DNA from 2 places in the Mesorhizobium sp. C395A genome. Region 2 is predicted to be linked to the other one. Evidence: predicted binding sites of a transcription regulator. Region 2 holds the regulator's gene; the other holds the start of a gene.
What was found. Region 2 encodes LexA, which represses DNA repair genes until DNA is damaged. Its sites were predicted from a motif close to TGTTCNNNNTGTGTTCNG; they were not measured.

Region 1: the regulator LexA is predicted to act here: its motif matches at 2,965-2,982, upstream of NLY37_RS23615 (YifB family Mg chelatase-like AAA ATPase).

What each region holds. Positions count from the first base shown of each region.
Region 1 is NZ_CP100473.1:4,842,009-4,845,924, forward strand. Features, by position in the region: gene NLY37_RS23610 (malate synthase G) at 1-1,306, shown strand, start outside; gene NLY37_RS23615 (YifB family Mg chelatase-like AAA ATPase) at 1,338-2,870, opposite strand; gene NLY37_RS23620 (glycosyltransferase) at 3,121-3,916, opposite strand, start outside.
Region 2 is NZ_CP100473.1:1,619,076-1,622,991, forward strand. Features, by position in the region: gene arr (NAD(+)--rifampin ADP-ribosyltransferase) at 1-94, shown strand, start outside; gene NLY37_RS08080 (ComEC/Rec2 family competence protein) at 206-2,662, shown strand; gene lexA (transcriptional repressor LexA) at 2,656-3,438, opposite strand; gene NLY37_RS08090 (GntR family transcriptional regulator) at 3,642-3,916, opposite strand, start outside.

The DNA of each region.
Region 1 (3,916 bases), 3.2 Mb from region 2:
GCTCGGCCTGATGAAGGGCGATCTGGCGGAGGAAATCAGCAAGGGCGGCAAAACCTTCACGCGCAAGCTCAATCCGGACCGCGCCTGGACCGCGCCCAGTGGTGGCGCGCTGAGCTTGCCTGGCCGCTCGCTGATGCTGGTGCGAAACGTCGGTCACCTCATGACCAATCCGGCCATCCTCGACCGCGATGGCAACGAGGTGCCGGAAGGCATCATGGATGCGGCGCTGACGGCGCTGATCGCGCTGCACGATGTCGGCGCCAAAGGGCGGCGGATGAACTCCCGCGCGGGCTCGATGTATGTGGTGAAGCCGAAGATGCATGGGCCGGAGGAAGTCGCCTTCGCAGTCGAGATTTTCGACCGCGTCGAAGCGCTGCTCGGTATGGCGGCAAACACCATCAAGATGGGCATCATGGACGAGGAGCGGCGCACCACCGTCAACCTCAAGGAGGCGATCCGCGCCGCGAAGGAACGCGTCGTGTTCATCAACACCGGCTTCCTCGACCGCACAGGCGACGAGATCCACACCTCGATGGAAGCCGGCCCGATGATCCGCAAGGGCGACATGAAGCAGGCCGCCTGGATTTCCGCCTACGAGGCGTGGAATGTCGACACCGGGCTCGAATGCGGGCTGGCCGGCCACGCCCAGATCGGCAAGGGCATGTGGGCGATGCCCGATCTGATGGCGGCGATGCTGGAACAGAAGATCGCGCATCCCAAGGCCGGCGCCAACACCGCCTGGGTGCCGTCGCCGACGGCGGCGACGCTGCACGCCACGCACTATCACAAGGTCGATGTCCACGCCGTCCAGGCGGCGCTCAAGAGCCGGCCGAAGGCGAAGCTCGATGATATATTGTCGGTGCCGGTGGCGGTGCGGCCGAACTGGACCCCCGACGAGATCCAGCGCGAGCTCGACAACAATGCGCAAGGCATTCTCGGCTATGTCGTGCGCTGGATCGACCAGGGCGTCGGCTGCTCGAAAGTGCCCGACATCAACGATGTCGGCCTGATGGAAGACCGCGCCACGCTGCGCATCTCCTCGCAGCACATCGCCAACTGGCTGCACCACAAGGTTTGCTCCGAAATTCAGGTGATGGATTCGCTGCGGCGCATGGCAGCGATCGTCGACCTCCAAAATGTCGGCGACCCGCTCTACCGCCCGATGGCCACCGACTTCGACGCTTCAATCGCCTTCCAGGCCGCCTGCGATCTGGTGTTCAAGGGCCGCGAGCTGCCCAACGGCTACACCGAGCCGGTGCTGCACAGGCGGAGGCTGGAGCTGAAGGCGAAAGAGCGGGCGAATTAGCGCCTGCGTTTCCCTCCCCTCAAGGGGAGGGTTACGCCGCCTGCGCTACCCGCTCCGACATCATGCGGTAGGAAATCGCCTCGGCCAGGTGAATGCGGCCGACGGTTTCGCTGGCGTCGAGGTCGGCCAGTGTGCGCGCCACTTTAAGCACCCGATGATAGGCGCGCGCAGAAAAGCCGAGTTTCTCGCTGGCGTCTTTCAGCAGCGACAGGCCGGCTGCGTCCGGCGCGGCGATGTCCTCGATGACAGAAGGCGAGCAATGGGCGTTGGTGGTGGCGCTGGTGACGCCCAGCCGCTCGAAACGTTCGCGCTGGATGGTGCGGGCGCGCGCGACGCGCTGGGCGACGGCGGCACTTTTCTCCGCCCGGTCGGGCCGGATCAGGTCGGCGGCCGAGACCGCCGGCACTTCGATCCTGAGATCGATGCGGTCGAGCAGCGGGCCGGAGATGCGCGCCTGGTAGTCGGTGCGGCAGCGCTCGCCGCGCAGGCAGCGATAGCCGGGCTCGCCGGCCATGCCGCAACGGCACGGGTTCATCGCCGCCACCAGCTGGATGCGCGCTGGATAGGTGACGCGGTGGTTGGCGCGCGCGATCATGCAGTCGCCGGTCTCCAGCGGCTGGCGCAGCGCATCCAAGGTCTGCGGCGTGAATTCGGGAAACTCGTCGAGGAACAGGACGCCGTTATGGGCAAGCGATACTTCGCCCGGCCGCGCCCTGATGCCGCCGCCGACCATTGCCGCCATCGAAGCCGAATGGTGCGGTGCGCGGAACGGCCGCCGGTCGGTGAGCTTGCCTTCGCCGAGCTCGCCGGCCACCGAGGCGATCATCGAGACTTCAAGAAGTTCCTTGGGCGCCAGTGGTGGCAGAATTGAAGGCAGCCTCTGCGCCAGCATCGATTTTCCCGAGCCGGGAGGCCCGACCATCAACAGATTGTGGCCGCCGGCCGCCGCCACTTCCAGCGCCCGCTTGGCGCTTTCCTGGCCCTTGATGTCGGAAAGGTCGGGCAGGTCGCGGGCCGAGACATGGATGCCGGGCTCGGGCCGCGACAGCACCTGCGTGCCGCGAAAATGATTGGCGATGGCAATCAGGCTGCGCGGCGCCAATATGTCGAAATCCTTGCCCGCCCAGGCCGCTTCCGGCCCGCAGCCGAACGGGCAGATCAGGCCTTTTCCCTCGGCATTGGCGCCGATCGCCGCCGGCAGCGCACCGGCGACCGTGGCAATGGTGCCGTCGAGCGACAATTCTCCGAGCACGACATAGGAGGCCAGCATGTCGCCCGGAATGGCGCCGAGTGCAGCCATCAGGCCGAGCGCGATCGGCAGATCGTAATGGCTGCCTTCCTTGGGAAGATCGGCAGGCGCCAGGTTGACCGTCACCTTCTTCGACGGCATCGACAGCCCCGACGCATGCAGTGCCGCCTGCACGCGCTCGCGGCTTTCGGCCACCGCCTTGTCGGCCAGCCCGACGATCTGCATGCCGACCTTGCCCGGCGCGATCATCACCTGGACATCGACCGGCACGGCCTCGATGCCCTGGAAAGCCACCGTGCGAACCCGCGCCACCATCTTGCTCTGCCCCCGGATACCGGCTCGCCTCGGCCTTGTGGTTCAGACCGCGAGCGACGTCAGGACAAGACAACCATAGATTTTAGGCCAAGGCAAGAACATTACAGGAACATGCATTCGTGGTGGTTGCAGCGCGCTGTGCCGGTTGCAAAAACGGAAGATGGTTAAGCAAAATGGAACGGCTGCTCCGCCTCCTCGACCGCGTTTAACAAGGGCGACTAGGCCCTTCGGCAATCTGAGGGTGTTGCTTCTAAGCGGTGATGAAGGCATCGACCGAACCTGAAAGCGATCGATCGATCGCGACCTGCGGTGGAAGCCACTCCATGACAGGATATCGGAAAGGCCAAGGCATGGCGATCCGGCGCGAAGAGCCGCTCTCCAGAAAAATCTCGTTTACAAGGTCTATGAACCGCCCGCGGTCTCGTTCGATTCGTTTCAAAGTTTGCGAACGAATGTAATCCCGGGGAATTCGTCGCTCCTTCAGCGCTAAGACAGCCTCCGCGATGGATCGAGGATCGGGTGGAACTGTGAGCGAATAGTCGTCATCCAGATAAAGGTCTCGGCCGCCATGGTTCGGCGTCGTGACCACTGGAAGGCCCGCGAGAAGATATTCCGTGCTGGCGAACATTGGTCCTTCCAGGTGAGAGAGACAGATTCCCACGGCTGCACGATTTAGATGCGTGTTCACCTGAGCCGGTGCCAATCGGACCGGCTTGCCGGTGCCGTCAAACTCGTTGATAAAGACGTGATGCGGCGCGAGCTCCCTATGCCGATTTATTCGCGCTCTTTCCGACTCCGTCGTGGAGGATCCGCTTGAATCTCGATAGAAGACAAATGCGCAACGCTGGATGCCAAGCGACAAGTCATGGCGCTTCCACGGAGCCAGCTGCGCATTGTAGATTGCATCAAATTCTACAGGGACGTCATCGAGAGGCCTGAATATGTGTTCGGAGGTTGTTGACGTCTTGTTGTGCAGGACGGCGGCCTCGCCGGACTGGTTCAACAGATCAGCCTCTGACTGAGTGTTGGATAGGAAGATTAGCGCG
Region 2 (3,916 bases):
TGAATGGCAGGGTCATACACCGGAACAATTGAAGGCAATGCACGATGGGCTTGCTCGCCTGAGGGCGGAGGGCCGGGATATGATTGAGGATTGAACGTCCTTGGCGAGTGATGGTTAATTCCGGCGCGGTGGACGTGATCGCGCGGACTTTCGCGCTTTGCGCGTTCATGTAGCATAGGGGTCTGGGGCGCAAGGGGCAGACCCGATGGCTGGACGTGGCCGGGGCACGAAGGAAGGCGAAGGCGCCGAGGCAGGCGTCAGCGAACGCTCGCTGTTTGCCGATAGTCCCTATGCCGAGCCGCTGCCCGTCGCGCTGCCTGAGCCGCATCCCGGCATAGCGCCCGCGCTGCCCGGTGACGCCTTGCCGGCGCAAGTCACAGCGCCCCGATCTATCGCCCGACTGCGCAGACGGCTTCGCCGCCCATCATGGCCCGCGCTCCGCCGCAGCCTTGCCGTGGCCGCCAACACGGAGCTCGACCGGGGCGTCGCCTTCCTGCTGGTGCCGGTTTTCCTGGCGGCCGGCGTCATCATTTATTTCTCGCTGGCCGGCGAGCCCGGCTTTGCGCAGCCAATCGCCATTGTGGTGCTGGCGACATGTTGCGCTGTCGCCACGCGATCGCGGCCGAGGACGCATCTGTTCTGCATGGCCGCGATGCTGTGCGCGCTCGGCGTCGTCGCCGCCAAAGTCGAGACCTGGCGCGCCGGAACGCAGATGCTCGGCTCCGAGATCCAGACACGGCTGACCGGCCGCGTCGTCAGTCTCGAACAGATGGAGAGCGGGCGCATCAGGCTGACGCTCGACGTGGTTTCGACCGCTTACCCCAAGCTGCGCTACGCCCCGGAGCGGGTCAGGCTCTCGGCGCGGACCGTTCCCGCCGATATGACCGCCGGCTCCCTGATCACCGGCTATGCCAGGCTGTTGCCGCCGACCGGTCCGGTGCGGCCGGAGAGCTACGATTTCTCCTTCGACAGCTATTTCACCGGTATCGGCGGCAGCGGCTTCTTTCTCGGCAATCCGAAAACCATTGCTACGCAGGGACCGCCGCCGCTGACCGCGCGGCTCTCCTCGGCAATCGAGAACGCGCGCGAAAACATTGCCGACCATATCAGGGGCAAGATCGGCGGCGCCGAAGGCGAGATTGCGGCGGCGTTGATTGTCGGGGTGCGCGCCGGCATCCCGGACGAGGTCAACGAAGCGATGCGGCGCACCGGCATCTACCACATCATCTCCATCTCCGGCCTGCACATGGCGCTGGTTGCCGGCACCATCATGGCGTTGCTGCGTGGCGCCTTTGCGCTGTTTCCCGATTTCTCTTCGCGCCGGCCGGTGAAGAAATATGCGGCCGCGGCAGCGCTTATCTCGATCGCCGCCTATCTCGTTATTTCAGGCGTCGTGGTTGCCGCCGAGCGCAGCTTCATCATGCTGGCGGTCATGCTTGTCGCCGTGCTGTTTGATCGCGCCGCACTCACCATGCGCAATCTGGCGATCTCCGCCATCGCCGTCATCCTGGTGTCGCCGCACGAGGTGGTCGGTCCCAGCTTCCAGATGTCGTTTGCCGCCACCGCCGCCCTTGTCGGCGCCTATGCCGGCTGGGCCGATTACCGCGCCGACAAGGTGAGAACGCCGCTGGCAAAGCGCTCCTTCGTCGGCTTCCTGTCGCGAAAATTCGCGCTGGCCATGGGCGGCCTCGCCATGACCTCGATCATCGCCGGCAGTGCAACCTTGCTGTTCGCCATCTGGCATTTTCAGCGTGTGTCGCCGCTCAGCCTGATCGCCAATCTGGCCGTGATGCCGATTGTTTCGTTGATCGTCATGCCCTTTGCCGTGCTCAGCGCACTGGCGATGCCGTTCGGCGCCGACGGGCCGCTCCTCTATGTGATGGGCAAGGGACTGATGGCGATGATCGCTATATCGGCCTGGATTTCCGAGCGCTCGCCGGTCGACGCCGTCGGGCTGATCTCCATCCGCTCGGTGCTGTTGGTGGCGGTCGCCCTCGTCATCGCCACCATGGCCACCACCTGGCTCAGGCTGGCGGCCGTGCCTTTCGCGCTGGCCGGCCTGTTGACGGTGCCGCAGGTGCTTACGCCCGACGTGCTCATATCCGAGGACGCACATCTGGTGGCCATGCCGATAGGTGGCGGCGAACTCGCCCTCAACCGCGAACGCTCCAACGAATTCACCACGGACAATTGGAAACGGGCGCTGCGGGCCGAAACCATTATCCCGCCCGAGATTTTCGAGGCAACAGATACGCGGTTCGATCTCGATCCGCTCGATCTGCCGCCCGGGTCGCCCTTCTATTGCATGGGCGATCTCTGTATCGCCCGACACCCTTCCGGAGCCATTGTAGCCCTTGCCAAAGACCGCAAGACGGCGCGGCCGGCCTGTGCCTTCGCTAGCCTGATCGTCATCGATGACGCCACGGCCTACAATCCGTGCCGCGACCCGCTGGTGCTGGTCGTGACGAAGAAGCAGCTCGCCCGCGACGGCAGCGCCGCTGTCTTCTTCGATCCGCAATCGGCAGCGGCAGCGCCAACCATCCGCTTCGCCGTCGACAAGCCGTATCGCCCCTGGCACGAGCAACGCCGCTTCTCCCGCGAAGCGCGCGGCCTGCCGCCCTACAACCAGCGTGAAAAGTACAAACCCAAGCCGGCTCAGTAGCGCCGGATCAATCCGACAAGCTTGCCCTGCACCTTCACCCTGTCCGGCCCAAAAATGCGGGTCTCGTAGGCCGGGTTGGCGGCTTCCAGGGCGATCGAGGCCCCCTTGCGGCGGAAGCGTTTCAGGGTCGCTTCCTCATCGTCGACCAACGCCACTACGATCTCGCCGGGGCTGGCCGTGTCGGCATTGCGGATGATGACCGTGTCGCCATCGAAAATGCCGGCCTCAATCATCGAATCGCCCTTGACCTCGAGTGCGTAGTGTTCACCGCCCATGATCATGTCGGGCGGCACCGAGATCGAATGGGTCTGATGCTGGATGGCGTCGATCGGCACGCCGGCGGCGATGCGTCCCATCACCGGGATTGAAATCGCGGAAACGGCATCGTCATTGCCGGCAGACATCGAACGCGACGGCGAGCCCGCCTTGATCTGGCGGCCGAGACCGCCTTGGCCCATCCCGCCTTGTCCTTGGCCGCCTTGCCCTTGGCCGGCTTGACCAAGACTGCCCTGAATGACGCTCGGCGAAAACTTCCTCGCCGCGTTGAGGCCTGGTGCGATCGAGTCGGGCAGCCGCAGCACTTCCAGCGCGCGCGCCCGGTTCGGCAGCCGGCGAATGAAACCGCGCTCCTCAAGCGCCGTGATCAGGCGGTGGATGCCGGACTTGGAGGCGAGGTCGAGCGCTTCCTTCATCTCATCGAAGGACGGCGGGATTCCGCTCTCCTTCAGGCGTTCATGGATGAACATCAGAAGCTCATGTTGTTTGCGCGTCAGCATCGCGGCCCCCAGGGGTTCTGCAACCAGAATCGGAAAAAACAAACCCAGAACAAACACTATCTGTTCCAGTTGTGTTCCGCAACCTTTTAAAGTTTAATGAATGTGTTGACGTTTTGTTCAGCGTAACGTTCGGCGCTGCGAGCCCCGCCTGCGCCCATTTGCCGGCAACGGGTGAAACGAAGCCAAAGTGCCCTGCGCGTCGGCTACGACCGCCGCTTCCTTTTCGGACGGGGCTGCGCAGCATCCGCGCCGGGTTCACTCTGGGCATAGACCTGCAGCGTGTAGCCGATGTGAGCGGTCATCAGAGTTTTCGCACGTTCGACGTCGCGATCGAGGGCCGCTTCCATCAGGGCGGTATGGTGTTCGATCGCCACGGCGTCGCGCAGGGCCGCCACGGCCTTCCGGTGTCCATCCGTGCGGCCGGCGGCGGCGCGCAGCGTCGGGGCCAGACCCAGAAAGCGGTGATGGCGATGCAATT